One region of the Maribacter sp. UBA3344 genome, then DNA from elsewhere that is predicted to be linked to it. Evidence: riboswitches for the same ligand, from Rfam matches in the RefSeq annotation. Region 1 holds a riboswitch; the other holds the start of a gene.
What was found. A riboswitch is a leader RNA that binds a small molecule or an ion and turns the genes downstream of it on or off. The one in region 1 is predicted to bind S-adenosylmethionine.
Positions count from the first base shown of each region.

Region 2: another riboswitch for S-adenosylmethionine. It lies ahead of B2Z27_RS00865 (Na+/H+ antiporter NhaC family protein); the one in region 1 lies ahead of B2Z27_RS12840 (O-acetylhomoserine aminocarboxypropyltransferase/cysteine synthase family protein).

Region 1 covers NZ_DERI01000018.1:75,608-92,348, reverse strand. Annotated here, with positions in the region: gene B2Z27_RS12890 (HEPN domain-containing protein) at 1-1,295, opposite strand, end outside; gene B2Z27_RS12885 (sulfate adenylyltransferase subunit 1) at 1,407-2,654, opposite strand; gene cysD (sulfate adenylyltransferase subunit CysD) at 2,737-3,687, opposite strand; gene B2Z27_RS12875 (phosphoadenosine phosphosulfate reductase family protein) at 3,734-4,357, opposite strand; gene B2Z27_RS12870 (DUF2061 domain-containing protein) at 4,372-4,635, opposite strand; gene B2Z27_RS12865 (RrF2 family transcriptional regulator) at 4,835-5,245, opposite strand; gene B2Z27_RS12860 (hypothetical protein) at 5,336-5,863, shown strand; gene B2Z27_RS12855 (trans-sulfuration enzyme family protein) at 5,932-7,104, opposite strand; gene B2Z27_RS12850 (GIY-YIG nuclease family protein) at 7,285-7,593, opposite strand; gene thrA (bifunctional aspartate kinase/homoserine dehydrogenase I) at 7,740-11,126, opposite strand; gene B2Z27_RS12840 (O-acetylhomoserine aminocarboxypropyltransferase/cysteine synthase family protein) at 11,311-12,585, opposite strand; SAM riboswitch class I at 12,702-12,805, opposite strand; gene B2Z27_RS12835 (sulfatase family protein) at 13,397-15,019, opposite strand; gene B2Z27_RS12830 (hypothetical protein) at 15,267-16,097, opposite strand; gene B2Z27_RS12825 (CocE/NonD family hydrolase) at 16,158-16,741, opposite strand, start outside.
Region 2 covers NZ_DERI01000002.1:31,310-48,050, forward strand. Annotated here, with positions in the region: gene B2Z27_RS00855 (hypothetical protein) at 1-317, opposite strand, end outside; gene B2Z27_RS00860 (arylsulfotransferase family protein) at 557-1,831, opposite strand; SAM-I-IV-variant riboswitch at 2,115-2,211, shown strand; gene B2Z27_RS00865 (Na+/H+ antiporter NhaC family protein) at 2,263-3,558, shown strand; gene B2Z27_RS00870 (M24 family metallopeptidase) at 3,626-4,981, opposite strand; gene B2Z27_RS00875 (DEAD/DEAH box helicase) at 4,991-6,307, opposite strand; gene B2Z27_RS00880 (patatin-like phospholipase family protein) at 6,411-7,622, opposite strand; gene B2Z27_RS00885 (TetR/AcrR family transcriptional regulator) at 7,846-8,430, shown strand; gene B2Z27_RS00890 (NAD(P)H-binding protein) at 8,432-9,097, shown strand; gene B2Z27_RS00895 (nitroreductase family protein) at 9,111-9,743, shown strand; gene B2Z27_RS00900 (iron-containing alcohol dehydrogenase) at 9,783-10,940, shown strand; gene B2Z27_RS00905 (DMT family transporter) at 11,067-11,966, shown strand; gene B2Z27_RS00910 (DEAD/DEAH box helicase) at 12,054-12,665, shown strand; gene B2Z27_RS00915 (patatin-like phospholipase family protein) at 12,673-13,434, opposite strand; gene B2Z27_RS00920 (DUF6134 family protein) at 13,461-14,075, opposite strand; gene B2Z27_RS00925 (DUF6515 family protein) at 14,237-14,821, opposite strand; gene B2Z27_RS00930 (monovalent cation:proton antiporter-2 (CPA2) family protein) at 15,016-16,741, opposite strand, start outside.

The DNA of each region.
Region 1 (16,741 bases):
TAATCTGGGTATTCTGTTTTTATCACTCTTTCCAGTTCCTCTGCAATTCCCGTACTACTTGCAATTCCTAGATTACAGGTATCCGTACCAGGACAAGCAGTGATATCAAGAGCCTTATTATAACCAGCCTCAACAAAACCTAACTTTTCCAATTCAGTATAAAAGAATGCTACGTTCTCTTCTTTTACGAAAGGAATTAAAATGTTTTGACGTAATGATAATCTTAACTCACCCGCTGCATATTTCTGCACCAAGTTTGCCAATAAACGTGCTTTATCCGTATAGAAATCACCCAATAACACTTTAATACCCAAAGCAACATAACCTGGTTGTTTTTGTGGTATTACGTTGGTAGATTTCCACTGTTCAAAAGCTTTTACGTCACTAATTTCTACTGCCGGAACCTCTAATTCTGACACCTTTACCTTAGGATATGCTTCTGGGTCTATTGGAAAAGTATCAAAAGGTACCGCCGTTTTCTCTACCGCCAAAAGCTCCTTAAATCCGTCAAGACCTAAATCTTTCAACAAGAACTTCATTCTAGCTTTAGCTCTACTTTTACGCTCACCGTAACGGTCAAAAACACGAACTACGGTTTCCATTAAAGGAATTATCTGATCCGCAGGCAAAAAGCTGTACAACTCATCGGCATGTCTTGGTTGTGAACCCAATCCGCCACCAAGCATTACTTTAAAACCTATTTCACCATTTTGTGTTTTGGCAATAAAGCCCAAATCATGCATATAGGACAAACCGGTATCTGCATCACTTGCGGAAAAAGAAACTTTGAACTTACGTCCCATTTCTTGACTTACAGGATTTCTAAGGAAATACTGAAATAATGCGTGTGCATATGGTGAAACATCAAAAGGTTCATCAACATCAATACCAGCCGTTTCACTTGCGGTTACGTTACGTACCGTGTTACCACAGGCTTCCCTTAAGGTAATTTCATCTTTCTCCAATTCTGCCCACAACTGCGGCGTTCTATTCAAATCTACATAGTGGATCTGAATATCTTGGCGTGTGGTAATATGCAATCTACCTGTAGAATATTCGTCCGATACATCACAAATACGAAGCAACTGCTTAGAGGTCACCTTACCATAAGGCAACTTTATACGAATCATTTGAACCCCTTCTTGACGCTGTCCGTAAACACCACGTGCCAATCGAAGACTTCTAAATTTTTCTTCATCTAGCTTGCCACCATGAAACTCATGAATTTTACGTTCCAATTCAAGAATATCCTTTTCAACTACCTGATTTTCTAATTCTGTTCTAAAACTTTGCATTGCTTAGTATTAAATGTTCAGTATAAATACCGATATAAATTATTACTATATTTTGCCTATAGATTTTATAGACTTAATAAAAACAGTCAATATAAAATTGACATGTTTCTATTAACTTATGAATCCTGCACCTACGGTACTGTTGGATTTTGTATCAATCAATATAAATGAACCGTTTGTTCTGTGATTTTTAAATTGATCATAGAAAATTGGTTTATTTAAACGGAAACTCACTTGAGCAATATCATTCATGCCCAAAGACTCCGTTTTTTCATCTATACCAGAATAATCCGGAGCGATCTTATGGTGCACTTGCTCTACCTTCGCCAATACTTTATTGACACCATGTTGAACAATATATTTATTACCGGCCGCCAAAGGCAATGAATCCATCCAAGAGATCGTTGCCGTAAATTGCTTGTCTACCGTTGGCAGATCACCCGCTTTCACTAACATATCTCCGCGACTCAAATTAATTTCATCTTCCAATGTTATGGTTACCGATGATCTCCTTGATGCCGTTTTATATTTCTTATCATGAAAATAAATATCCTTTATTTTAGAGCGTGTCTGTGATGGAAGCGCTACTACCTCATCGCCTACGCTTAATTCGCCACCATATACTTTACCAGCAAATCCTCTAAAATCATGGTGCTCATCCGTTTTTGGACGGATAACATACTGCACCGGAAAACGTGGTGTACCCACATTGAAAATATCCTTTCTATCCAATGCTTCAAAATGCTCTAACAAAGACTGCCCTTTATACCAAGGGGTCTTGTCTGACAAGTTTACTACGTTATCCCCTTTCAAAGCACTTACAGGAATAAAAGTGATTTTCTGATCTTGATAATCCCTCTTTGCCATCAATGCCTCAAAATCAGCTTTAATTGCATTGTAGGTTTCTTCAGAATAGTCTACCAGATCCATCTTATTAATAGCTACCACTACATCTTTTATGCGTAATAGGTTATTGATAAAAAAGTGTCTATTAGTTTGCTCTATTACCCCTTTACGTGCATCGATCAAAATGATCGCCGCTTGTGAAGTTGAAGCTCCAGTTACCATGTTACGCGTATATTCTACGTGCCCAGGTGTATCTGCTATAATGTAACTTTTCTTTGCCGTTGAGAAATAGATATGGGCCACATCGATCGTGATGCCTTGCTCACGTTCCGCTACTAGACCGTCTGTTGCCAAAGAGAAATCCAAATAATCATATCCCTTTTGCTTACTGGTCTTTTCTATCGCCTCTAATTTATCGCTGGTCAGTGACTTTGTATCATACAATATTCTCCCAATCAAGGTACTTTTACCGTCATCTACACTACCTGCTGTTGCTATTTTTAGTACTTCCAATTTCGTTGTTCGTTGTCGGTTGTTGGTTGTTAGTTTTATTCGTGATCTACTATCAACGAACAACTAACAACTATCAACCAGATTAAAAATATCCTTGTTGTTTTCTTTTTTCCATTGCCGCTTCTGAACGCTTATCGTCTATACGTGCACCACGCTCTGAAATGGATGAATCCCTAATTTCCTCTACTACCTTATCGATCGTTTCTGCATCTGAAAGAACGGCTGCCGTACAAGACATGTCGCCTACAGTACGAAAACGCACCAAACGCTCTTCCACTACCTCATCTTCTTCCCTAAATACGATACCATCTTCTGCAGACCAGATCATACCGTCCCTTAAGAAGGTTTTACGCTTATGCGCAAAATAGATGGAAGGAATTTCAATTTGCTCCTCTTTGATATACGACCAAACATCTAGCTCCGTCCAGTTAGAAATAGGGAACACTCTTACGTTCTGCCCCAATTCTATTTGCCCGTTCAACATATCGAACAATTCTGGGCGCTGATTACGCTCATCCCACTGACCAAAATCATCACGAACAGAAAATATACGTTCTTTAGCACGTGCCTTTTCCTCATCTCTACGAGCTCCACCAATACAAGCGTCGAACTTAAATTCTTCAATGGCATCTAACAACGTTGTTGTCTGCAAGCTATTTCTACTTGAATACCTACCAGATTCTTCTTTCACCTTACCTTGATCAATAGAATCCTGTACATTACGTACAATTAATTCCAGACCCAACTCCTCTACCAATCTATCTCTAAATTCTATGGTTTCAGGAAAGTTATGACCTGTATCAATATGCATTAAAGGGAAAGGAATTTTTGATGGCCAAAATGCCTTCTGTGCCAAACGTACCAATGTGATCGAGTCTTTTCCTCCCGAAAACAAAAGTACCGGCTTCTCAAACTGAGCTGCAACCTCCCTAATGATATAAATGGCCTCATTTTCAAGGGCATTTATATGAGAAGTATCTTTTAAAAGGTCTAAGGAAGGGGTTGCCTCCAATTCCGTGCTTGTATTACTCATTATACTTTTTTAGATCAATTATCTTTATTTTTTCTACCACCTATAATTAACTATGTAACCCGCACTCCCTATTTGCCAACACTTTGGTTGGATCAAAATAGTTATGCTCGTTAGGTAGGTCATATTTTTTCAAATAGGCATCTAGCTGAGTATCGTTCCAATGATAAAACGGACTCACCTTTAATACACCATCTTTACTTAGGCTCAATATATCCAAACTATCCCTATGTGCGGTCTGCCCTTTTCTAAGGTTAGTAAACCAAACATCCGGTTTAAAATCTGCCATTGCCCTTTTAAAAGGTTCCAATTTCACCTGCTCGGTAAACTCTGCATGCCTAGGATCATCTATTTGTGGTATACCCATTACGGCATCTCTATGTGCGGTAGTCTGTTTTGGCACATATAATTTTATGTTCAAATTCAACCTTTCAGTCAATTCTTCTGCATGTTTATAGGTTTTAGGAGTATTATACCCTGTATCGCACCAAACTACAGGAATATCTTTTCTCACCTCTGAAACAGCATGCAAAATAGCTACTTCGTACGGTCTAAAATTAGTAGTCACTACAGGAACCTTAGCATGTTTTACTGCCCAAGAAATAATTTCTTGAGGTGGTATCCCTTTAAACTGAACGTTCAATTGTTGAACTTGTGCTTCTGTCAATGCCATAATCCTTTTCTTTTCTATTTACCCCACTTTATTAAATTCCAGATTCTTTCGTGAAAAAAATACAGAACCATTTTTGTTACAAAATCTATAGAGGCAATAGAGGCCGCAATAGAAATTTCACCTGTTAATATATAGGATATCACCAAAGTATCTAACGTACCAATTACTCTCCAACTAAACGCTTTTGCAATACTACGTAGCGGCTTCTCTGAAGTTTTATCTTCTTTATAGGTAGTCTTTGACTCTTTTTTGTTCAAAACAAGTTGATCTGCAATCATCTTTTACTTAATTTTTATTACCCTACTAATTTAATAGAGTTTTCAAAAATAGTATATATTTTCAAAGTAGTCGCCAAAAATTCAGATAAATTTCCATTACCCTATAGATTTAGTAGATTATTAACAAATGGACGCAAAAATTTAATATTTCGCAACATATTAAATTACAGTAAACCAAAAAATGAATGAATTTTGAACGCTAAGAAATGATATCCTTTAAAGTATTGCTTCTATATACCTCTAAGGCACTATCACGCACTTGCAACATTAATTTATGTACGGAGCATGTGTTTTCATCGGGACAATCATCGCAGGTCTCATAAAAATTAAGGCTAACACATGGCACCATCGCTATAGGACCTTCAAGCACTCTCATAACATCGGTCATTGAAATCTCTTCGGGTGACCTTAAAAGATAATAGCCGCCCCCCTTACCTTTTTTAGAGCCTAAAAAACCTGTTTTTCTTAAACTTAGCAAAATGCTTTCCAAGAATTTCTGGGAGATATTCTCCTTCTCAGCAATTTCTGAAATTTGAACAGGTTGCTTGTCTGTTTGCGCCGCTAAATAAGAAAGCGCTTTTAAACCATATTTTGTCTTTTTCGAGAGCATGATGCTAAGATAGCCAAATAATAAAATATCGGAGAAATACTTAAGACGACAATTTTAGCGTTAATACTGGGCAACCTAAAAATCCAAATCATGAAAAAAATTTTATTATCTACACTTTTAAGTGCATTTACTTTGGTGTTCTTATCATGCTCTAACGATGAAGATGCTGTTACCAACGCCAGTGAATCTCAAATTACGGGCACCTGGAACCTGACCGCCCTAGAAACAAAAGATGGTAGATCAGATACTAATTTTGACGGCACTTCTATACCCACTACTTTCACCGCAGTTGGTAAAGATTTTGATACCGTAGTTACTTTTTCAGAAAACCCTAACATAGTAACCAGTGAAGGTTCTTACACCACAGTGATTACCACTACGGTTATGGGAGAAACATCAACTGAAGAAGAAACCGGTGAAGACTTTTTTGAAAGTGATGAATGGAGACTAGATGGCAGTACCCTATATTTTGGCACTGGTGATGAAGAAGTAGGCTTTACCATTACAGAACTTACAGATGGTAAAATGTCATTACGATATGAAGTGGATGAAACTGTAGATTTCTTTGGTGCTACAACTAGCGTTAGTGCAACTTATAATATGACATTAACAAAATAACCCACCTTATATAAAACAAACAAAAAGCCCGGTACGTACCGGGCTTTTTGTTTTAATCACAATATCCTTTAGCCTAAAGCTTGAGCAATATCCGCTATGATATCGTCTATATGTTCCAGGCCTACAGAAATTCTGACCGTACCATCTGATATGCCCACTGCAGCACGTTCCTCTACGCTTAATTTACTATGTGTTGTAGATGCCGGATGCGTAACGATAGTTCTTGAATCTCCTAAATTGGCAGAAAGGGACAATAGTTTAATGGAATCGAAAAATTCCCTACCCGCTTCTAAACCGCCTTTAACTTCAAAGGCTACAACACAACCACCCGCTTTCATTTGCTTTTTTGCAATTTCATATTTAGGGTGCGATTTTAAAAATGGATATTTTACCCAATTTACCTTATCGCTCGCTTCTAAATATTCGGCTAACTTTAAAGCATTATCACAATGTCTGTCGACTCTTATTGCCAGTGTTTCTAAACTTTTAGAAAGCACCCAAGCATTGAAAGGTGAAAGTGCCGGACCGGTAATTCGTGAGAATCGATATACTTTATCCATCAAATCTGCACTACCTACGGTAATACCAGCCAAAACCCTACCTTGACCATCCATTAGTTTGGTACCGGAATGTATGACCAAGTCCGCCCCAAATTTAATAGGCTGTTGCAAGTAAGGTGATGCAAAACAATTATCTATGATTAAAATTAGATTATTCTTTTTGGCAATTTTACCCAATTCCTCCAAATCCAATACATCAACACCTGGATTGGTAGGCGTTTCCGCATAGATGATTTTTGTCTTTGGTGTAATTAAACCTTCAATTTTTTCTAACTCATCTATTTTAAAGTATGTATGATCAATATTCCACTTTGGAAAAAAGTTGGTAAACAACGAATGCGTAGAACCAAAAATACTTCTTGCCGATAGCACATGATCCCCACTATCTAGCAACGCTGCCAATGTAGAAAATACAGCTGCCATACCCGATGCAAAAGCAAATCCGCTCTCCGCACCTTCCATTTGACAAACCTTATCAATAAATTCAGATGAATTTGGGTTAGAATATCTTGAGTATATATTACGATCTTTTTCCTCGGCAAACGAAGCACGCATATCTTCAGCGTCTTCAAATACAAAACTAGAGGTCAAATATAATGGAACGGAATGCTCCAAATTTTCGCTTCGTTTTAATTGTGTACGTATTGCGTTCGTTTCAAATTTATTGTTGTTCTTTTTCATTTCTTTACTTTTTGGCTTCGGCTACGCTCAGCCACCTAAACTAACTAATTTACTCTTATTCACATTATTTGGCTTCGGCTACGCTCAGCCACCTAATCTCGGCTACGCTCAGCCACCTATCTTAAACACACCACCTCTTTTATTATGCTGACCGTCAAGCTCCGCCGAATTGACATTTTATTATTCTTTAAAATATCTATAATGTGTATCATTTTGGCATTCTGCCAAACCTGGCAACTTACCTAATTCCCTATTAATTAATGCTTCTTTCTTTTCTCTTCTCCAACCTTGTATTTGTTTCTCTCTATAAAATGCAGAATCAATTCTTAAATACTCTTCTACATAAACCAACTTCACAGGTAATCTTAATCTTGTATGATTAGCCCCTTTACCTTCTTGGTGTTCTACTATTCTTTTATCTAAGTCTTTTGTACTACCAGTATAATAACTTCCGTCTGAACATTCCAAAATATACATAAATCCTGACATACAATTATCATTTATTGGCTTCGTCTACGCTCAGCCACCATGATTAAACTTACTTATTTTTATTACTATTATTTGGATTCAGCTATCTCAGCTGCCAGCCTTTTACCTAACAAATATTGGTACGCGGTGACTGAGCGGAGCCGAAGTCATCCTTTCTCCGCAATTCGTAATATATCACCAAAGACACCTCTTGCGGTTACTGCTGCGCCTGCACCTGCACCTTGTATTACTAACGGATTTTCCCCGTAAGATTCCGTATAGATCTCTATAATGGAATCTGACCCTTTTACTTGCCCCAGGGCACTTTCTTTTGGTACGGAGACCAATTTTACATCTAACACTCCTTTTTCTTTCTGAAGATTTCCGTGCAGATCACCTACATAACGCAATACATGATCTGGTTTTTGGTTCTTCTTAATTTCATTGAACTTGGTATCCAACACTTCTAAATGCTGTAAGAAGAAATCTACCTCACCATCTTGCAGTTTTTTAGGTATCAGGTTTTCAATATTGATATCTGCAAACTCATTATGCAAATCTAGCTCACGTGCTAAAATCAATAATTTACGCCCAACATCATTTCCAGAAAGATCTTCACGTGGATCTGGTTCCGTAAATCCTTTTTGCATTGCATCTTTCAAAATCGATGAAAAAGGTACATCCACTTCTGAGAATGTATTGAAAATATAACTTAAAGAACCTGAGAATACGCCTTTTATCCTTGTTATATTCTCTCCGGATAAATGTAACAATTTAATAGTATCAATCAATGGCAAACCTGCTCCTACATTGGTTTCGTACAGATATTGCTTTTGATTTTTTTGCAATTCTTCCCTCAGTAACTGATAAAAATCGTAACGCAAGGTATTGGCAATTTTGTTAGATGACACAATATCAAAACCATGCTCTACAAATTCAAAATAGTTGGCAACAAAATCTTTACTTGCCGTATTATCTATTACAATAAGGTTCTCTAAATGGTGACGCTTTGCAAATTCAAAGACGTCATCAACCTTATACGGTTTTCCTTTCTGCTCTAGTTGTGTCTTCCAGTTTTTGGCAATACCTTTTTCATTCAACAATATCTTTTTAGAGTTTGCAATTCCAAAAACCCTTAGGTCTAATTTCTTGCGCTCTTTAATGGACTTTGCCGACTTTAAAATCTGTTCTATCAACGTACCGCCTACATTACCGTGACCGAAAATCAAAATATTAATTTTCTTACTGATGCCGAACACCTGACCGTGCATAACATTTACCGCCTTATGCAAATCTGATTTCTTTACCACCAAACTTACGTTTTTGCCAGATACCGTATTATTGAACAACAACGGCACGATCTGGTTTTTGATCAATGCATTGAACGGATTGTGAAAAGTGCTTAAATCTTGACCTACGATAGATATGATTGACACATCATCCATCACCGTAATCATATTTACATCTTTTGATTCAAAGTCGTTGCTAAACTCATTTTCTAGTGCCAGCTTTGCCCTTTTTGCCTTATCCTTTTTCACTACAAGACCTATTCCCCTTTCAGATGATCCTTGAGAAATTATGCTGACACTAATATTGCTAGATTGTAAGGCTTTAAAAATACGGGCATCCACCCCTACTTTCCCTAACAAGCCACGACCTTCTATATTGATCATGGCAACATCTTCTATTACCGAGAGCGACTTTATACCTTCTTTACTGGATTTGGCACTTATTAAAGTACCCTCATTATCATCATTGTAGGTATTTAAAATACGTAACGGAATGTTCTTCTCTATTAAGGGAATTATGGTTTTGGCATGTAGAATGGTAGCTCCAAAATTGGCGAGCTCATTTGCTTCTTCATAAGACAGGTTCGCCAGTCTTTTCGCCTCTGGTACATAATCAGGGTTTGCCGTATAAATACCATCAACATGGGTGTAATTCTGTAATTCTTCGGCATCTAAGAAATTAGCCAATAATGCGGCGGAATAGTTACTACCATTCCTACCCAAAGTAGTTGTCTCATTCTCCACTGTAGAGGCTATAAAACCAGTAACTACCGCTACCGTATCACTCGGAATTTCAGCAAATTTCAAAAGCACCAATTCTTTGGATTCATTTTCAAGCACCTTGGCATCACCAAAGGTATCATCGGTCTTAATGACTTCACGAGTATCTACAAGTTTGGCATTGATCCCTTTACCGATCAATAGTTTGGTTACCAGTTTGGCAGAGATCAACTCGCCATACGCCAGCACCTCATCTTTTATTTTGGCGCTATAATCTCCCAACAAGGAAACTCCTTCATATAGCTTTGCCAAGCCCTTGAATTCGGCAGATAGATTTACGTTGGAATAGGTATGTTTTTGATACTTCTCCAGCGCTTCAAAATCTGACCTATAATCTTTTCCCTTGGCCGCTTTCTCTAGCATATCCTCTAGCTGATCCGTAGCCTTTTCCCTTGCGGAAACCACCATGGCTATATTCTCATTGTTCTTGACCTTTTGTGTAACGATATCCAATACACGCTCAAGTCCCTCGCCATTGCTTAACGATTTACCACCAAATTTTAGGATTTTGATCTTCTTGATATTACCGTTGGTATTAAAAATACCGGTCAGCAATTTTTCCATTTGATCAAACTCGATCAAAAAGGCATCATGCCCATGTAACGATTGTACTTCTCCATAGGTAACATTACTCTTTGCCTGCGCCAATTGCCTAAAGGTATCTTTGTTTTCTTGGGCAGTAAAGAACATATCGGAATCTACCCCGATAATATGAATATTGGTATCGCTATTTTGTAGCTTAATGAAATTCTCATCACCATCCCTAGTTACATCAATGGTCTTTAACAATTGATTCATCAACTTATACGCAGACAATTGAAAACGCTCTTGTAACTTATCGCCATGGTGCATTAACCAACTTTCTACATTAAAAACCTTAAGCTCCTCATTGGTACTTCGTTTAAACCGTTCTTTAAAGGAAGCCGGGGTCCTATAACATAACATCGCATGCATACGGGCATCATGCACAGGTTGTTTAGAGTTCACTAAAAACTGTTCCTGTATTTGGCAATTGGCTATTAACCAATCGGTCGATTTCCAATCAGATGCCACAGGAATCAAATGTTCTGTCAGCGTTGGGTGCAATGCTGCCATTTCCCAAGCGATACCGCCACCTAAAGATCCACCGATCAATGCAAACAAACGTTCTACCTTTAACTGCTGTAGGCCCAATAAAAATATTCTAGCTACATCACCGGCTACAAAATCCTTATAGTTCTCTATTACAAACTTATCATGACCATTGCCCGGAATATTGAATGCCAAAATAGTGTACTTGTTAGTATCTATACACTTCTCTTCTCCGATCAAGGCAGACCACCAACCATTTTCTCCGGTAACATTAGAATTGCCCGTTAATGCATGATTCACCAAAATTATTGGCGCTGTATGAAGAGCTTTCCCAAATACCTGATATGATAATTGAATATCTTGAGCACTACCGCTTAGGGCCTTGTATTTTTTAATCTGTAGTTGATGTAACATCTATTTCAAAATCAATTTGTGACTGAGCTTCGACTGCGCTCAGCCACCACATGTAAAATAATATATTCTTGAACATTCAATGACTTCGGCTAGGCTCAGCCGCCACCAATATTCTTTTTTTCTTAAACCACCGATCACTTCCGCTACGGTCAGTGACCGGTTGTTGACTATATAGCAACCTATATTAAAGGCTGGCAAATGCCTGCTCTAAATCTACTTTTAAATCTTCTATATCTTCAAGACCCACCGACAAACGAATTAAATCTTGCCCCACACCTGCACCTTCTTGCTGCTCTGCGGTTAGTTGCTGGTGGGTAGTACTTGCCGGGTGAATGATCAATGATTTAGTGTCACCAATATTGGCAAGTAATGAAAAAATCTTAGTGGCATCGGTAACCTTTTTAGCCGCTTCAAAACCTCCTTTGATACCAAAGGTAACCAATCCGCTTTGACCTTTTGGCAAGTATTCTTGCGCCAAGTCATAGTATTTATTGCTCTTTAATCCTGGGTAATTTACCCAAGCCACTTCATCCCTTCCTTCTAACCAAGTAGCCAATTCCAATGCATTTGCACTGTGTTGCTTTATACGTACCGGCAAAGTCTCTAAACCTTGTATAATCTGGAAGGCGTTATACGGACTCAATGCCCCACCAAAATCACGTAAACCTTCCAGTATCAATTTAAAGGTAAATGCTGCAGCACCTAATGCCTCGCTATATACCAAACCGTGGTAACCTGCAGATGGTTCCGTAAATTCAGGGAATTTTCCGTTGGTCCAATCAAACGTACCGGCATCTATAATTGCTCCACCTAAGGACGTTCCTTGACCGCCAATATATTTTGTCAATGAATGAATGACCAAATTGGCACCGTGCTCAATAGGGTTTAACAATGAAGGAGTAGCTACTGTATTATCTACTATAAAAGGTACTCCCGCTGCTTTCGATTCTTTAGAAATCGCTTTCAGATCCAACACATCCAATTTCGGATTCCCTAAAGATTCCACAAAGAAAGCCCTTGTATTATCTTGCACCGCTTTTCCAAAATTTTCAGGATCAGATGCATCTACAAAGGTGGTCGTAATACCGAATCTTGGTAGGGTAACATTCAACAAATTAAAAGTACCACCGTATAAACTGCTGGATGCTACAATATGATCTCCCGCTTTTAACAAGGTCAATAAACCTGTAGAAATAGCAGCAGTACCAGATGCAAATACCACAGCACCAACACCACCTTCAACAGCGGCTAATCTATCTTGTAAAATTTGATTGGTAGGATTGTTTAAACGTGTGTAAATAAACCCTAGTTCTTTAAGAGAAAATAAGTTTGCCGCATGATCGGTATCATTAAATACATACGATGAAGTTTGATAAATAGGCACTGCCCTTGTACCTCCATTTGTAGTGGTGTCGTGACCTGCGTGTAATGCGTTTGTTGCTAATTTGTGATTACTCATGATTTTGTTGTTTTTAAAAATTATTTTAATAATTAAAAAGCCCAACTTAAACACATAAAAATGTGAGTAAGTAAAATCAAAAAGTTATAAGAAAGTAATATCGAGAAAATCGATTACTGTTATCCTTCCCCTAAGGGTAGAATGTAGCACCTTCTTTGTATGGAACAAAGGGTTGCTAAGGTTTCAAAGGGTCTAATCCCTCCACCTTTCTTGATAACTATTCAATACGTGTGTGAACTTTGAGCTACAAATATAAAGGCAGAAAAATTTAAAAACCTAGTATTTTATGAAAAATATATAATTCTTGGTCTTGTTGTTAGTTTTCTGAAGGCTTAAAAGCAATGGAACACTTGTTCAATTACAATATTACCGATACTTTTTAGGACTCAGATATTCTACGCCCAAAACACTCGAACTGACAAAGCACTTCATGGAATCAATTGCTTTTCGCCTTAAAACGAATGTCACTCTGAGCGGTTTTTAATACCTTTTTTGGGAGGAAAATTGTATCGAGAAGCACACGTGTCCCAAACCTGTTCTCGATACACTCTTAACCTAAAGAAAAATTAGCTTAAGAGCACTCGAACTGACAAAGTACAGTATGAAATCAACTCCTTTTCGCCTTAAAACGAATGTCACTTCGAGTGGTTTTTACGACCTTTTTTGGGAGGAAAAATTGTAGCGAGAAGCACACGTGTCCCAAACCTGTTCTCGATACACTCTTAACCTAAAGAAAAATTAGTTTAAGAGCACTCGAACTGACATTTTACTATAAACGAAAAACGAACAACGAGAAACGAACCACGAACAACTACTCAATCATCCCTGCGCTCTTATATTTATCTATATACATCTGATCTTGCTCCGGGGAGTCTTTATATTTTTTACGAAGTGCAATTAAATCTTTCTTTAATTTTTTAACGGTATCGGCGTAGGAAGGGTCGTTGTAGATGTTATTCATTTCCTTTGGGTCCTTCAATCTATCATACAACTCCCACTCATCAACATCATAGTAGAAATGCACCAATTTAAATTCTTTATTCACAATACCATAGTGACGCTTTACCATATGAACAGATGGATATTCGTAATATTGATAATACACGGCATCTCTAGTCCATTTTTCTTTTTCGCCTTTCAATAAGGGAATTAAACTTTCGCCTTGCATATCACTAGGCGGCTTGATGCCTACAGCTTCTAACATGGTCTGTGCAAAGTCTAAATTCTGTACCATTTCATTTTCTACAGCTCCCGGTTCAACTACATTGGGCCAACGCACTAATAACGGAGTTTTGAACGATTCGTCATAAATAAATCGCTTATCAAACCAACCATGCTCCCCTAAATAAAATCCTTGATCAGAGGTATAGATCACTATGGTGTTTTCCGCCAATCCGCTTTCATCCAAATAGTCCAATAAGCGACCTACGTTATCATCTACCGAAGAAATGCTACCCAAATAATCTTGCATATAGCGCTGATACTTCCATTTCATTTTCTCGGTATCGTTCATTTTTGGCCAATTGTTATAGAAAAAATCGTTGATGGAATCTAACACCGGATCATACAATGCTTTTTGTTCTGCCGTTGCACGGTTATACGGACCGTAAAAACTATTGGGAAATTCCTCCACTACCGGTAAAACCTTACCCTCCATTTTAGCTAAGGTTTCCGGTCTGATCTTACTATCATGACTATACATCATGTGTGTCAACAAATTCATTTCTGCCGTCTTTGCCGCCGATCCTCTATTGCTGTAATCATCAAATAACGTTTCAGGCTCTGGGAAGGTCTTTTTCGTGAACTCCTTAAACTTATCCGGTCTTGGCCACCACGGTCTGTGCGGTGCCTTGTGCAAATACATCATCATAAAAGGTTCGTCATTGGACGCTTCTTCTTTCAACCAATCTAGTGATACATCTGTTATGATATCGGTAACATAGCCTTGCTTGGTTATGGTATCACCATTGGTGACTATAAAATCTGGATTAATATAGTGCCCTTGACCCGGCAAGATCATAAACTCATCTACCCCTTTTGGATTATTGCCAAAGTGAAGCTTACCGAACATCGCCGTTTTATAACCGTTCTTTTTAAAGATTTGTGGAAAGGTCACCTGTGTAGTATCGAACGGAAAATAATTATCCACTTTCCCATTGATATGTGTATGCTTGCCTGTTAATATGGTTGCACGAGAAGGCGCACAAATAGAGTTGGTAACGCTGGCATTGGTAAAAAGCATGCCCTCTTTTGCCAAGCGATCAATATTGGGTGTTTGCAGCAATTTATCGTCATATGCGCTTATGGCCTGATACGCATGATCATCTGACATGATGAAAATAATATTGGGCTTTTTAGCATTGCTTTTTTGCGCCTTAGTTTTAAATGGCAGCAAGAGAAGCAGGACTGCAACAGTTAGGATTATTTTTTTCATTTTGGTTGTTGTTGGTTGTTGTTGTTGTTGGCTTTTGTTTAATTTTGATTGATATTAAAAATAAGGAATATTAAGCCACAAATCTTAATTTCCAAAATGTACCCATTTAATTGATATTTAATTTCGAAGGACTATGTTAATGTATATTTACTTAAAACACTTGTAAGAATCTGTGGACCATTCTTAATCATTACTACAATAAACTAATAAAATGACCTTAGCAAGTTGTGAATTGAGGCATCGTAATTTATGACAGATTTATAATTATTCCGCTCGTATTATTGTTTTTATATCGCACACCTTTAGAACTTCCAATATACCTATTCGATTCCTTTATCGACTTTACAAAATCCATTTTCGATAAAAAATCCATTCCCTTACCACTATAATACTTTTCGTATGATTTAAACAAATGTGATTGATTTACAGTTAATTTTCTACCTTCAATCTTGTAATACCTTTCATTTAATAAATCCAAACCAATTATGGTTTTTATTATTTCAACAATTCTAGGAATGTGATCTAGAGATTCACTCGAATATGAAATACTTTCTATTCTCTCTTTTATTTTACTATTATCCTTAATCTCTTCAAATTGCAGAAGTTGATTAGAATAATAAATATACTGATATAAAGAAATTTCATTAGTCAATCTTTTCGCACGACGAATTGTTGGATGATAAAATGAATTCGCTACTAATATTATTTTAGGTGGCTTGTTAAGTTGCAAGACTATCTTTTTTTCTTCAATAGATAATTCATCAATACGCGAAATAATTAACTCTAAATTTTCCTCAATAAAATCTGAGTAATCAATTGCTTGAATAACTATGTTCCTAGAGTGTTCTTTTTTAAGCTCGAATATCACAAGATTGTTTTCGACTGGATTGTATGCCAGAATATCTATTCGTCCGCTCATCCCAAACAACCTAACATTTCCTTTAATAGCATATTCCGATTTTATAATTTTAAGTTCAGGAAAAAATAAATTGAAATTTTCGACGATTAAACTTTGTAGTTTTTTCTCCGAAATTTCTGTTTCTTCATTTTTTTCCTTTGTCCTAATATCAAAGATCATAGTTTATTAATAGTTACAATATATTACTTCTATCGCATGATTTACAATCGTTTAGCACTCCTACTCTAACACAGAAAACTCTATACTTGAATCTGTGAATACCGTATGTGTCTGGGTTTTAAAATCCGACTCCTCAGCTTCAAAAATATTATCTACATAGGTTTGCGGATTTAAATCTATTAACGGAAACCAAGTACTCTGTACTTGTACCTGTAATTTGTGACCTTTTTTAATGGTATGGAATACATCTTGCAGCTTAATAGTTACATCTGTTTTTTCATTTGGCACAAACGGTTCTGGGTTAGCAAAACTATTTCTAAAACGACCGCGCAATACTTCGCTACGTACCATTAAATGATAGTTGCTCATTTTTAAGTGGTCTTGCATGCCTTCATAAGCAGGTTCATCTGCTGGGTGTACGTCAATGATTTTTACGATCCAATCTGCAGCGGTACCCGTAGTAGCAACTTTTAGCTTCGCCAAAATATCACCCGCCAAGGTCAAATCTTCTTGCATTACGTCAGTTTCAAACACCAGGACATCACCACGGCGAGCTGCAAAACGCTGATCATCGGTCATATATTTTCTTGGTGTAAATACCGTTTTAATATCTTCTGAATATGGAACCGGCTTTTTAATATCAC
Region 2 (16,741 bases), on a different contig from region 1:
TCCGGTCCTTTCCGCTCTTGTTCATCCGTATTTTTACGAGAATTATTATCTCTTTCATTTCGTTCTGGACGTTTTGGCGGAGTACTATTGATTGGATATTGAATGGAAACATTTTTCTTCTTTTTTCCTTTAACATCAAAATACACGTAAAAGCCCTGGTGCAACATAGACATCATAGTAGCTTGGTCTGCTGTACTTAATTGGACCATAATATGTTCTTCGTCTATAATGCTTTGATAAGTAATGTTATCCTCTGTATTTTGAGCTTGGCCAATTGCCCAACTAAATACCAATAATAGCGTAGTATATATTTTCATTTTTTTGATCTTAGTAATTTTGGAATGGTAAACCTATTTATAAAACAAAGACTAAAGAGGAATTTTAAGTGTATGCCATAAGATTTAAAGCGAATGCCTGAACCTTTACCGGTTACATATTTGAACAATGCTAGTTGCTTATATTTCATCATGTAGATGAATTTTAAAAATAGAAAAGCTCCAATATTGCTATTGGAGCCCTTCGTCATCAATCAATCAATCAAAAAAACTATCTTTAATTATAGACCTAATGCGGTTATTGCATCGTCGTCTTTTGTAAATGCATACGCACGCCACGGTCTATTGTAATTTGTAAATCTCCACAGCACATCTCCGTCGCTATTAACTTCCCAAATAGCACCTGTGCCTTCGCAGATAAGGGTGTTTCCATTGCTCATTCTAACCCCACTACCTAAACCATTACTATATAAATCGGTATCTGTGAATTCCCATATTAATTCAGGCTCATTATCTTGACCGGCTACCAGTTCATAAGGCGGACTCAATTGGTATTCTGCTACTGCAGATTGGTTGTCGTACTTATTATTTACAAATACCAACATCTTATTATCATCAAAAAGATTAGGATAATGTACCCTGTTCATGGTCACTTCACCAACATTGTCATAAGTAAGGGGGTTTCCAAAACGGTAAACCAGGTCACCACCTAAATTATAGTTTCCGCCGGTATTGGTGGCAGCCTCTTCTGTTGAGGTGCTATGATCAATAACCCAAACCTCGCTATAAAAGTTAACGGTCATGTATAAAAGGTCGTTCGTTTCATCTAGGGTTATACCGTTTACATGCATAATGTCACCATCAGTTTGATCATTATTATAATTGATGTCAATAAGGTTGGGAACATCGGCAACGACACCAAAGTTTAATTTGCTTTCATCATAATCTTGAACAATATGGTCCGTAGCATGCCACTCCCAAACTATTTCTTGGGTTAATGGATTCATTTCAATAATAGCTTCAGGATAAATATTAAAATTACCCGAAAATCCCATCTCGGCAGCATCTGCAGCACTTACTTCTTCCCATACGGGAAATATGATATTTCCGTTCGATAAGTAATTAACATCATGATGTGAGATGTAGGTACTAGTAGAATAGTCCACTTCCCATTCAATGGATTGGTCAGCATTTATTTTTCTAAAACCGCCACCATAACCACCAAAGGTTATCTGTGGATTATCAGCTTTTATGGTAGTTACCAAGCTGCCATCAGATTGAAGCATGGCATCATTACCCAGTTGGTCACCATTGAAATCCCAATCAAATAAGGTATTACCATCATGATCAATTAAATATACCCCATTGTCCGGTGCAACGGCTAAAATATAGGAGTCACTGTCCACAGTACTACTTGCTTCATTGGTGTCGCTAGTATCATCTGTTGTTTCTTCTTCGGTGATTGAAACATCATCGGAATCATTACTGCAAGAGGTTAAGAAAAGCAGGCATACGAATAATGCAGTTGTTCCTAAGTTAAGATTCATTTTTTTCATCGATTTTAATTTTTAGGGTTGTTATACGGTTTAAGCATCTAAGTAGGTATAGATACCAGTCTCCGTTTAGATTTTAAATGTAGTTCGAAGTTTAAATGAAAATGAAGCTACTCAGCGAATGGAGTGTATAATTCAGTAAAAGACCCTTTTGTATAAGTGAAATTTTTTAGCCTTTTGTCATCTTAAAATGGCATTTTCTGCAATTGGTCAAAACGGATTAAATTAAGATATAATTAGTATAATTTTTGATTTTATGTACTGATGGTTTATTAATTTTGCGCCCTTAAATTATCAAGAATCTCAAATAGAGATAGCAACCTGCAATAACGAGCAAGGTGCTAAAAGCGATAAGCCAATACCTTGGAAAAAACGTTAAATCCTTCCTATTGTATTTGCTATAGCTCTAAACCTGATTCTACAAATAACCATATATGACTCAAGTAAAAGCTGTTACAGCCAATGCAAAGGCACTTATTCCATTTTTAATATTCATTGCAATATTTCTAGGCGTAGGCATTTTTCAAAATGATTTTTATGCCCTACCCGCTCCTATTGCCGTAATTGCTGGTATACTGGTAGCATTTCTCATGTTTAAGCAATCTATGAAGGAGAAAATTGCCATTCTTTTAGAAGGGTGCGGTAATGATAAAATTTTGACCATGTGTCTTATATACTTATTGGCAGGAGCATTTGCAGCGACAACCAAAGCTATGGGCAGTGTAGATGCTATTGTTCATTTAGGTCTGGATGTTATCAGCGGACACTATATATATGTAGGTGTGTTTGTAATTGCTGCATTTTTGTCTATTTCTACGGGTACCTCTGTTGGCGCTATAGTAGCGCTGGCTCCAATTGTAATTGGTTTTGCGGATACCGGTAATTTTTCGCTGGGTATTTTGTGCGGTGCCTTGTTAGGAGGTTCCATGTTCGGTGATAATCTTTCGGTAATTTCAGATACCACCATTGCCGCTACACAATCACTGAATGTAAAAATGAGTGATAAGTTCAAGGCGAATATCAAAATAGCCGTACCTGCTGCCATTATAAGTATGGCCATTTTAATGTATGAAGGTCTAACCATGAATACCGTAGGAATGGAAATGGAAGAGTATCATTATTCCATTCTTAAAATTTTGCCTTATTTAATTGTAATTATACTTTCAGTAATAGGTGTGAACGTTTTTGTGACGCTTGTATTGGGCGCAATTTCGGCTGGGATCTTAGGTGTCTTTTATGGTGATTTCACAGTGTTGGAATTTACAAGAATATCATATACAGGCTTTACCAATATGACGGAGATATTTCTTTTATCATTATTAACGGGTGGTTTGGCCGCTTTGGTGACGTACAATGGCGGTATAGCGTTTATACTATTAAAAATTAAAACTTTTGTAAAAAGTAAGAAGTCGGCACAGTTTGGTATTGCAACATTGGTATCAACTATTAATATGGCAATTGCGAACAATACGGTCTCCATAATTATATCTGGACCCATTGCTAAATCTATTAATGATGAGTATGCTTTAGAGAACAAACAGACTGCATCTATCTTAGATGTCTTTGCTTGTATAACTCAAGGATTATTGCCTTATGGAGCCCAGGTGCTTATGATTTTGAGCTTTGCAAAGGGTAGTATAACTTATTTGGACCTTGTAAGTAATACTTGGTATCTATTGTTATTATTGGTGTCTACTGTGTTGTTTGTAGGATTAAAATCTAAGAAGTAAATAGCCTACAGGAATATTAAAAAACATTCTCAATAGCATTAAAATAAGGTATAATAAAATGTAGCGATTAACTTTTTATCAAATTCTCTAAATCTTCAGGTGTTCTAGGTAAGTCCGAACTTAACACTTCACAACCATCTTCCGTGATTAATATCATATCTTCTGTAAATACTGAAATATTGATATCATGATTATAATACCACGGCTCTACAGTAAATACCATGCCTGGTTTTAAAGGAGCATTAGATAAGTTTGGATCGCCTGTTGATAAGCCTAAATGGTGACCAAAAAACAAACCTACTTGCATATATTTTTTTGAGTGTTCAGGAATAATGGTATTGGTGAATTTCTGCACATCCTTAAAGGTTATTCCTGGTTTTAAAAACTTAATAATTTCATCAGCAATTTTGGTTTCCATCATCAGAATCTCTTTTTGTTCATTTGTGAATTTACCAGAAACCGGAAATGTTCTTCCTATATCACTTACGTATTGCTCATATTCGCACCCTACATCAAAAATAACAAGATCTCCATTTTGCATAATACGGTTTCTCCGATTATAATGTGTTGCTAAAATTCTCCAGGGCCAATGAGAGTTTGGTCCGGATTTTATGATGGACCCAAAAGCCAACCTTTGAGAACCATTTTTCTTGAAATCTCCTTCTAAAACGCCTTCTAAATAACGTTCGTCTATTCCTGGTTTTATAGCTTTTGCCGCCTCATTAATGCCTTTAACTGTTATATTTGCCGCCTGTTTTAAGAATTTTACTTCATTTTCAGATTTTATCATACGTACTTTGGCAATTGCTTCGTAGATATTTTCAAAACTTAAATCTGTATGTTTCTTTTTGATTGCCTCTAAAAGAACTTGAACAGGAGAATAGGTAGCTATGTAGTCATTGGGTGCAAATTTTACTTCGCCAGGTCTACCGTTATTTATTAATATTTTAGATTTATTGGAATTTTCTAAATTCAACAGATTAGTAAAATCTTCCATGGAAGCGAGTGGGATACCTGTTCTGTTTATGATATTTTTATCATATAATAGAGGTCTTAAGGGAAAATCATTTTTTCTAGAACTGTTTTCAAACCGTATATCCTGTTCTGGGGTATAGATAGTAACTTTTTGATTATTCAAGTTCAAAACTAAAATGGCATTTGGCAATTCTAAACCGGTAAAGTAATAAAAATCATCTGTTTGCCTAAATGTTTCACCAATTGAAAATCCGTCTTTTGCGGGTATTAATACTAGCCCTTTTTTATTTGATTGGGCTAATTCTGTCATCAGGTTTTCTCGTCTAGTGTTTAATTCTTCTTTTGTAAAAGGTAAATTAGTCCACTCAAAATAAGATTGCACGGGTGTTTGACCATTTACAACCACCATAGCTAAAATTGATACTAAACATGTTAAAATTACTTTCATTTTCTACTTTTACTTAGGTTGGTTATCAGAAGTGCTATGCTCAGTTAAGTAATGTGCCAAAATTTTCTCAACGAGTTCATCTTTAGTTAAATGATGAAATACCGTTTTAACTTTCGTTCTAAGTTCATCTGAAATTTCTCTGTTCGGTTTTGTCTTAAATATTTTCTTGGCCCATAATAAAGTGTTGTTCTCTTCAATACTTTTGGCATCCGCTTTTTGATATTTAGAAAAGGAAATACCTAATTCTTTCTCAAAATCGAAAACCTCTGCAACCTCTTCTTTTTGTAAAATGGTCAAAGAAAGTCCCTTTGCCCCTGCTCTGGCCGTACGTCCACTTCTATGCACGTAGGCATCATAGGTGTCTGGTAAATGGTAATTTACTACGTAACCCAATTCTTTAACATCTATACCTCTGGCAGCTAAATCGGTAGCCACAAGAATTTTAATATGTCCCTCTCTAAATTGCCCCATAATGCGATCTCTAATGGGTTGAGATAGACTACCGTGCAACGCTCCCGAAGAAAATTTATTTATAGCCAATTTTTTTGCCAGTTTGTTTACGGCGGCCTTGGTCTTACAAAATATGATTCCGCTTTGTCCCTCTTTTGAATTCAAAAAATGAGTTAATACATCTAGTTTTTCAATGGGCTCCACAACTACATATTTATGATCAATGCCTTTATGACCAAGGGTAGACATATCAGCTTCAATATGCACCACATGTTTGGACATATAATTTTGCACCATTTGTTTAATAGCACCGGACATGGTTGCAGTGAATAGAAAAGTACGTCTAGCCTTAGGTATGCCAGCAATAATGGTATCTAAATCGTCTTTTAATGCAGTTACCATTTCATCGGCCTCATCTAAAACCAAATACTTCAGTTTAGTAATATCCAAAACTTCGCGTTTTACTAAATCAACTAATCTACCAGGTGTAGCGACAATAATTTGGGTAGGAGTTTTAAGTACCTCTATTTGGGGTTTAATGGGAATACCACCACATAAAGCAGCAATGGAAATATCAGGGTTATTTGAGGTATACGATATTAAGTTGGCATGAATCTGTTGTGCCAATTCTCTTGTTGGTGCTAAAATAACAGCTTGTACAGCTGTACTTTTGCTGTTTATCAATTGCAATAATGGTAGACCAAAAGCAGCGGTTTTTCCAGTTCCTGTTTTTGCTAAGGCAACAAGGTCATCCCTTTTGTCCAAAATTATAGGAATGCATTTCTTTTGAATAGTGGTGGGTTCGGTTATCTGTAATTCATCTAGACTTTTTTTTAAATCCTTAGAAATTCCTAAATCTGAAAATTGGCTTGGCATAAAATGATTTTAAACAAAGATAGGTACACTTTGGCTAGGGGCGGATATAATCGGTGGAAACGATTTTGTAAATTAATATTAATTAGAAGGTATGATCACTTATTTATATTTGTTCCCAAGTTATCCACCTCTCCATACCGTCTTTGTACCATTTATCGCCCTGTAAAAACAAGAGGTCATTACTGCGTTCTACCCTAAACTCAATAGGTTGGTTATAGATCAGTCCGTTTTTCCAACCAATAAAACACTTTATTAATTTATCGATTTCTTCATCTGTAGTTAAGTCCATATCCATTTTATAGAGCTGTTGGATCAATGGAATAATTTCTTCAGAACTATGGCTATCATAATGTATTAAAGGAGATAATCTAATAATCTGCTCATTGGGTTTATTGCCCGTTGCAGCTTTTAAGAACATCATAGCAATGTAATTGGCGGTGTCTGGCGGTTGATATAATATGGTTTTAGCTTGGTGCAGTACCGTTTCTTTAAAAAAATTAAATTGAGGTTTCCATTTTGAAAAATGGAATTTCTTTCTTCTGAATTGAAGCGCAATTTGTTTCCAGTTCCAAAAGTCCCTTTTAGAATCTGCTGACATTAAGGAATTGCTGGTACCTAAAGAAACAACGCGAATGGTATTTAGGTCAACACCCAATTTATACGCTTCAATGATTCCCGCTAAAATAGGATTGTTGAATCCGCCTAAGGCTCCGTCCCAAAGCTCATAGAATATATCGCTACCCTTAGACTTAAAGCGTGCAGGAAAATCAAAGTACTGTACCGGTGCATTTGAAGATGCGTTTATGGCCTGTGTAAGTCTAACGGAATCATCTCCTTCGGAATTCGATGAGAACGATTTGAAGAATTTTGCACGATTGTTCAGTGCATCGTATGTTGCAACAACAATTTTAAGTGAATCCTTACCAATGAGTTTTGGAAGTTCATCCATTTGTATTTTATCGATTTCGGGAAATAAGCTCTCAAACGCTTCCTTTTTTCTTTTGGTACTATATTTAGGTCCGAAACCTGCATTGAAGAGTCCGAGATAATCCACCGGAAAATAGCGGTCTTTAAAAGTATTTTTATGAAATATAAGCTCCCTGTTTCTTTTCTCCTTAAAAAGGGCAATTGCCTTGTCTAATGTATAATTTTCTGCCAATGCCGCCAATACGATACTGCCCCCTGAGTTTGCAATAATTAAATCAAATTTTTTAAGTATTTGGTGACCGTTTAAATTTCCGTAACGATCTTTTAAGGTAAGCAATTGAATTATTGCCCAACTTCCGCCGCCATCTAAAGATAGAATTTTATACATGTGTTATGGAATACCTACTAAGGTTAGATGATGTAGTAAATGAAAAGGACGTGGGAACTACCTTTATTAGACATCTTAAAGTTAGTGAATTATCAGATAGAGCCGTTATAGGATGTTCTTAGAATTTATGAGGATATTATATTTTAATACAGTCAATTAAAGTTCTGTTAATAAAAAAGAATGAACGTTCATTTTCTGTAACTTTGTACAAAGATTTTAATTCATGGCAGCACTTCAAAAAAGTATAGACAAACGTAACGCATTGATAAATGCAACTATAGAGCTTGTAAATAACGACGGCTTTCATGCAACGCCTATGAGCAAAATTGCTAAAATGGCCTGTGTTTCTCCTGCCACTATTTACCTCTATTATGAAAACAAGCAAGATTTGGTAAACAAGACATATTTAGAGGTGAAATCAAGTTATACTGCTTATGCTTTTGCTACTTATGATGAAACCATGTCGGTCAAAGAAGGTTTTGAAGTAATCTGGAAACGTATTGCTGAATTTAAACTGAAAGAAGATGCCTACGCCATGTTCTTGGCCCAATGTGATAATACGCCCATGATAGATGAAGAAAGCAGACAAGAAGGGATAAGGCATTTACAACCGTTGTTAGATTTATGGAAAAGAGGAATTAAAGAAGGAGTTATAAAACCCATGTCAGATTATATGTTGTATGCCTATGCTATAAATCCGCTTTCCTTTTTAACCATTGCTCAAAATCGTGGTGCCTTAGTTTTGGACGACAAACAGTTAGAACTAGCTTTTGAGGCAGCTTGGAGCAGTATAAAAGTATGCGAATAGGATGAATAAGACAGCTATTATTTTGGGAGCTTCTGGTTTAACGGGTGGCTTGCTTTTAGAGAAACTTATTGTTGATGATAGATATGAAAGCATAAAGTTGTTTTCAAGGTCTAGCATAAAGGGGTTGCCCAATAAAGTGAAGCAGTATATAGGCGATCTTTTAGAATTGGAACAGTTTAAAAATGATTTTACCGGTGATGAAGTCTATTGTTGTATAGGTACCACCGCAAAAAAGACTCCGGATAAATCTTTGTACAGAGACATTGATTATGGTATACCTGTAGCCGCGGCAAAATTGGCAAAGGCTAATCGAATAAACACTTTTTTGGTTATTTCCGCAATGGGCGCAAATAAGAAAAGTAACATTTTCTATAACCGTACTAAAGGAGAAATGGAGCAAGAGGTTTTAAATCAGGCAATACCGAGAACTTCCATTTTAAGACCTTCTTTAATAGGCGGGGAAAGAAACGAACAACGATTACTAGAAAAGATAGGTCTAGTAGTTTTTAAAGTAATTCAGCCCCTATTCATTGGTCCCTTAAAGAAATATAGAATAATTAATGCCGATAGTATTGCACAAGCAATGCTCAATTTGGCAAATACCACGAGTAATACCGATGTTATAATTACGTCGGATGATATAGAACAATTAGCAAAAACAACTTAATTAAAATTAGATAATGGAATTATTGGATAAATTGAATTGGAGATATGCAGCTAAAGCCATGAATGGTGAAAAAGTTGCTGAAGATAAAGTGGAACGCATATTAGAGGCGGCACGCTTGGCTCCTACTTCTAGTGGCTTACAGCCTTTTGAAATTATAGTGGTTAAGAATCAAGAAATAAAAGAACAGATTAGACCGGTAGCATGGAACCAATCTATGATTACAGATTGTTCTCACCTTTTGGTATTTGCCGCTTGGGACACGTATACCGAAGAACGTATTAACTATATGTTCGACCTTACCAATGAAATTCGTGGTTTTAAAAATGAAGGTTGGGAAAACTATAGAAAGATGTTGTTAGATTCATACCCACAAAAAGATGAAGAGGAGAATTTTAACCACGCGGCAAAGCAAGCTTATATTGCTTTTTCACAAGCCATTGCTGCGGCAGCTTTTGAAAAAGTAGATGCAACGCCTATTGAGGGTTTTGATCCTGCAGCTGTAGATAAAATATTGGGTCTTCGTGAAAAAGGATTAAGAAGTGCGGTATTATTGCCGTTAGGCTATAGGAATGAAAGTGAAGATTGGTTGGTGAACCTTGTAAAGGTGAGAAAACCAATGAAAGATTTGGTTACTGTTATAGAATAGTAAAGCCAATGAACAATTAAAAATTAAAAGAGAAAGAAAATGAACAATTTTGAATTTAAGAATCCCACCAAAATAATTTTTGGAAAGGATACGATCAAAAAAATAGAAAGTGAAATACCCGCCAATGCTAAGGTACTTATGCTTTACGGTGGCGGAAGTATTAAGAAAAACGGCATTTACGATCAGGTAACCAAGGCACTGTCCAATTTTGATGTTATTGAGTTTGGCGGAATTCCTGCCAATCCAGAATATGATACATTGATGAAGGCGCTGAAGGTTATTAAGGATGAAAATGTATCTTACTTATTGGCAGTAGGCGGCGGTTCTGTAATTGACGGGACAAAATTCCTTTCTGCGGCAGCTGTTTATGAAGGTGACACCCCATGGGATATACTTACTAAAAATGTAAGAACCCAAAAAGGAATGCCATTTGGTACGGTGTTGACGTTACCGGCAACAGGTTCTGAAATGAATTCAGGAGCGGTCATCACAAGAGCGGAAACAAAGGAAAAATTAGCCATGGGCGGACCAGGATTGTTCCCAGAGTTTTCCGTACTTGACCCACAAGTGATTACATCTATTCCTGTACGTCAATTGGTAAACGGTATTACCGATGCGTTTACACATGTTTTGGAACAGTACATGACGTATCCTATAGAAGCATCGTTACAAGATAGATTTGCAGAAAGTATTATGCAAACGTTGATTGAAGTAGCGCCAAAGGTCATTAAAGACCCTACCGATTATAAACCTGCGGCCGATTTTATGTGGAGCTGTACCATGGCCTTGAACGGATTAATTCAAAAAGGAGTACCTGGAGATTGGGCCGTTCACATGATGGGGCATGAATTAACCGCTTTGTTCGGTATTGATCATGCACGTACATTGGCAATTGTGGCACCAAGTCATTACAAGTATAATTTTGAGGCCAAAAAAGAAAAATTGGCTCAATATGGCGAACGTGTATGGAATATAACCGAGGGAAGTATTGATGACAAGGCTTATGCGGCCATTGAGAAAACCGAAGCTTTCTTTCAAGAATTGGGCATAGATACCAAATTGTCAGATTATACCAAAGAATACGAAGGTACTGCTGAAGAGATTGCTAAACGTTTTACAGACCGAGGTTGGAAATTAGGTGAGCGACAAGCTTTAATGCCTGAAGACGCTGAAAAAATCGTAAAAATGGCATATTAACATTAAGTTTGAGTGTTGAAAAAGGGGGTGTCTTTACAAAAGGCATCCCCTTTTTGTTTTAAAGGAGCAATACAAGGTTTTTAGGTTATGAACAAATAAGATAAAACCAATATCTTCGCGCGCATTATGTGGATGTACCTTGGACTTTTAGCGGCATTATTTTTAGGATTACACAACTTATGCAAAAAACATGCTGTACAGGGCAATGAGGTTTTTCCTGTATTGTTGGGTACGATCTCGTCTGGGTTTTTATTGCTCCTGCCCTTTTATTTTGGCTCCTTGTTCTTCAAGGAATATATGTTATCCATAGATTTTTATATCAACAATATTCCTTTTGAAACTCACGGATTTATTGCAATTAAATCAGCGATCATGGCGGCATCATGGGTGTTGGCCTACCAAGCATTAAAGCATTTGCCCATAACCATTGTTACGCCCATAAGATCTGCTGGGCCATTTTTTACTTTTATAGGAGCCATTACCATTTATCAGGAAAAACCGAATTCATGGCAGTGGATCGGTTTTTTTCTTATCATATTTTCTGTGATTCTCTACTCACGAATCGGTAAAAAAGAAGGAATCCATTTTAAGCGAAATAAATGGATCTTTGCTATTGTTGGAGCAACTTTTTTAGGAGCTTCAAGCGGTTTGTACGATAAATTTTTAATTCAAAGCTTAGCCTTGAATCCGCAGACATTGCAATTCTGGTTTTGCTTTTACACCGTTTTATTTTTATTGATCATACTTACGGTAACTTGGTTTCCTTATTCCGAAAAAAGAAAGGCATTTACTTGGAAATGGACCATACCATTGGTGGGTATTTTACTTCAAATTGCAGATTATTTTTACTTTAAGGCATTACAGGATCCAGATGCATTGATCATGCTTTTATCGGCCATTAAACGAAGTCAAATTCTTATTGCCGTGGTCATAGGTGGCTTTATCTTCAAAGAGCAAAATAAACGTAAAAAGCTAGTTCCATTGGCAGGTATTATGCTGGGCGTTTTTCTAATACTATATAGCTAGTGCTTAAATATTCCTTCTAATTGGTATTGCCCCCTTGTAGGTAGTATCTTTGCACATGAACAGCTCGTTTAATTTGTATCATCATCTATGGCATTTAAAAAACTGAATCCGCATTTACTTGAAAGGTTGACAGCATTGGCAATTGAAAAGCCCACTTCACTTCAGAAGAAGAGTATACCGGTTATTAAAAGTGGTGCAAATGTATATTGTTATGGTCCTAAGGAGAGTGGAAAAACCACCGCTTTAATTTTGACAACATTACAAAAATTACAATGCAAGGCAGAAGGAAATGCGCCTAGAGCAGTGGTCGTTGTTGAAAACAAAGAAAAAGTGCTGGAGCTTTATGATAAGTTTTTTGAGTATACCAAGTATACGGATATGAGGCTCTATGCCAGTTATAAAGAACTGCATATAGACATTCAAAAATCGGAAATTTTTGAGGGGATCGATGTATTGATTACCACCCCTACTACCCTACATAAATTGTTTTTGTTAAATGGTGTAAGTACTTCGCAATTAAAAATTTGCAGTATTGATGACGGTGATTTTTTAATTCAGAAATCCGATTATACCGCAATGGTTACGGTTTCACAAAGTATTAGAAAATGCCAGTATGTACTATATGCTGAAAAATTATCTCCAAAATTAGAGCGATTTGAAGATTTCTTCATGGAACGCGCACAGTATGTCTCTGAGTAAATACGTTTTACTTTTTATATTCTAAATCCTTTAAAACCTTAATGGTGCTTTCGTAACCAATTTTGAAGATCGTATCTATATTGCGCATATCAAAAGTTGCGAACTCACAAAGTTCATTTGGTGATATTACAAATTTACAAGTTGGGAATTTTGCAAGAGATTCTGCGGCTGATTTTATTTTGTATGCTCTTTCAAGAACATTGTATGAATGTTTGAGGTCATTGATGGCTACAGGTTTAAGAGCGTTTACATAGCTGCCAATTATAGTTTCACAAGAGCCTAAGAGAGGTTCTACAGGGAAATTGTTCAGTACACCGCCATCTATATAATAAGACCCTTCTATATCAATTGGAGAGAAAACACCGGGAAAAGTTGCCGAGGCTAAAATTGGTTTGATCAATTCTCCTTTTTCAAATATGACCAATTCGCCCTTTATAATGTCGGTAGCAGTAATAAACAATGGTTTTGGTAAGGCGCCAAAATCATCATTTGGAAAAAACTTTTTAAACTCGTCATAAAACTTTTCGGTATCTAAAAATCCGGGTTTTCTTCTTGCGAACCTATTGGTGTGAAAAATTGGAATTGCCTTGAAAAAGCCTAAAATTTCTTGCCATTGAATACCACCTGCGTATAGGGCACCAACTATGGCACCTGCACTGGTACCTGAAATATGGGTCGGAAAAATATTATATTCTTCCAAGGCTTTTATGGTTCCAATATGGGCTACACCTCTAATACCACCTCCAGATAACACTAATCCTGTATTCATGACCATTTATTTTATTAGTTTAAAATTCAATTTTCTGCCACTATTTCAAATTTTATCAATCCGCCATCAATTTCAGCCTTCTGTAAATATCCACCTTCATAATAGTATACATTTTCATGTTTTTTGGCGTTGATCTTTTTATAGACATGATTGCCTAAAGGTACAATGGTGTTAAAGCTACCATCTTGTTCAGAATAGCAACTATCAATACCTATAGGTTCTTTAAAATATAAAACTATGGTCGCATAATGTATAGCATTTTCTATAACCGATTCTTTCTTTTTGTTTTTAGTAATTAGATAGGTTTGATCTGTACGGTTGGTGATTATATCGGCATAGGGTTTATCATCTACCCCAATGATTACGCTAGCCTTTTTTAATAGGTTATCTTCAAATACAACATCATATTTATAATCTACTTCAATTTCCTTGATCACCCTTGTTTTAATTGTCGTAATACTTTGATAATGAATTTTTGAACCATTAACAACTTTGGTAGCTTTTAAGGTGCCAATGGCTTTGTCTTTATTGATAATGGTAAAGTTTAGGGTATTTTTACTGGTATTAACAGTATTTGGTGCAGCACTTAGCAGAGTCATAGCAAAAATGAAAATACCAAGTAGTTGATTTGTTGAAGGCATTGGTTAATTATTGTTTTGATGATGAATAATGTAATGAAGTAGTAAATCTAACAAAACGTGTTCTTGTAAAAACTAACCGTTGTCATATTTCACTACTATTCATAAACAGAAAAGGCCTACCCATTATGGGTAAGCCCTTTACAAATTCAATTTTAATCTAATTATTCCATATCAATAATACCTACCACTTCATAGGCTCTAGAACCGTCCAGTTGTATTTTTTCATAAAGTATGTTAGCATATTCATAGTATGTTAAACCGTCAATAGTAACTTTTTCATACCCGTCTGGTAATTCATAAACTACGGTGCCAATTTCTGGTTCAACTACCTCATATCCAGAATTTGCTTCAATATAAAAAGTGCCCCCTACATTAAAATAAAGTCGATTATTAAATCTTACTCTTACCGAATTAGCAGGTAAAGTGTTGATTCTAAATCCTACTTTTGGTGCAATGGCAATATATCTACCTCTAGAAGCCGTATAATATTTATTATTGGCATAATAATAATTTTGACCATTGTGTCTAACCACGGTTTTATTAGGAACCGATCTCACCGAAACCACCTTTTTCGTTGGTGTTCTGTATACTACTTTCTTACTAGAAACCCTTCCAGGTGTTTTAGTTACGGTCCTGGTAGTGGTAGTTTTTGTCGTTGTTCTTTTACGTGTTTGGGCATTGCTAGGTAAAGCAAAAGCGATTAATAACAAACCAAGTATTGCATATGTTTTAGTATTTGTTTTCATCTGTTTTAGTTTTAAAAGTTAAACTTTACTTTATCGTTCCATACTTTGACAAGTAATATGGCAAGTGGTTTAAATGAAACAGATGAAAAAACTGTACTAATAGATGATTTAGGGAATTTGATCTACGAATGAGTAAATTGTATAGAAGTTTTAAGATTGAGTTTTGGTGGTACTTTACGCTATGGGTTTAGCCTTTAAGATTTGGCATTGTTCTGTTGGTTTTTCAATACTTTTCTAATAGACTCACTATCCCAATGAATATCATATTCAACAATGCCTCTTTTAAAATCCTCCTCCAATAATCGCTCTTGCTCTTCAAGTTCTTTTCTAACCTTAAAAAGGTAATCATCATCGCCTTTAGGTTCCATTGCCAGCCTTCTTAAACTAGATTCATCATATTTAATAAAATTCTGGACCTGTCTAATTAAGGTGTATTTTCTAAAACCTAGTTTACTTAAAACATCTTTTGCCAATGCTAAAGAGGTATCCAATGATTCTCGGTAAATATTCTCAAAGCCCAAATTCAGCAATTCATATGCATCATTTCTATTCTGGGCACGTATCATTAATTCTACATGAGGATATTTTTCTTTCACAAGTTTGGTAATTTCTTCTGTTATGGGAGGATTATCTATAGCGCATATTAATATTTTAGCCTTTGCAATACCTGCAGCTTCAAGAAGATCTATTCTAGTGGCATCACCATAATATACTTCAAAACCCATTTTACGGAGTACATCCACCCTATTGGAGTCTTGATCTAATATAGTAGCTTCAATACCATGAGAGCGTAAAAATCTACCGACCGTACTTCCAAAATGACCAAAACCTACCAAAATAACATTTTGTGATTTCGCAATATGATCCATAGGTCTTTTGATGGACTCCTTAGTTCCAATTTTTGGTAAGATGAAACGTTCGTTTATGATACTGATAATGGGAGTAATGGACATGGTCAGTGCCGTGATTACCAACATTATATCCATCTGTTCCTGATCTAGGATATTTAATTGAAATGCGAAGGATAACAATACAAAAGCAAATTCCCCAATCTGGGCCAAGCTAAATGTTAACAACAAGTTTTGGTCCAGTTTTAGTTTAAATACCTTTCCCGTAATAAAAAGTATCAATGCCTTTATCAATACTATTGCCAATAATATACCGCCAATGGTCAACGGAATTTTGGCAATGACCACAAAATTGATGGACGCCCCTACGGCTATAAAGAACAAACCTAAAAGAAGGTTTTTAAAAGGTTCAAGGTTACTTTCAAGTTCATGTTTGTACTCACTACTAGAAAGTACCACTCCGCCCAAAAAGGCACCTAAAGCAGGTGATAGGCCAACATACTCCATTAAGAATGAAATACTGAATACGATTAACAAAGCAGAGGCAAACAGCAGTTCCCTTACTCCCGTTTTAGCGACTCTTCTTAACATGGGAACAATCAAATATTGACCCGCACCTATGATCAACACCACAGATAGAATAATGGCCAATGTTTGGTAGCCCATGGGCAAACCATCTAAAAGATTACCGGTAGATTCATGGCTATCTGCAGCTGCTTCAACCTCGGTATTGGAAAGCAAAGGAATTGCTCCCAACATAAAGATCACGATGATATCTTGAAATAATAATATGGAAAATGCCGAATTACCAAAGGTAGTTTCCATAAGGCCTTTTTCATCAATGGTTTGCATGGCTATAGCCGTTGATGATAAGGCTACCGCCATAGATATCACCAAGGCAACCTTCCAATCAAAATCAATTAGTATAAAAAAGAGATAAGAGAGCAACATGGTCCCAGCAACTTGTAAACCACCCATACCAGCAATGGATTTACGCATATTCCAGAAGTTCTTTGGTTCAATTTCGAGCCCTATCAAGAAAAGCATGACCACTACCCCAAATTCAGCAAAA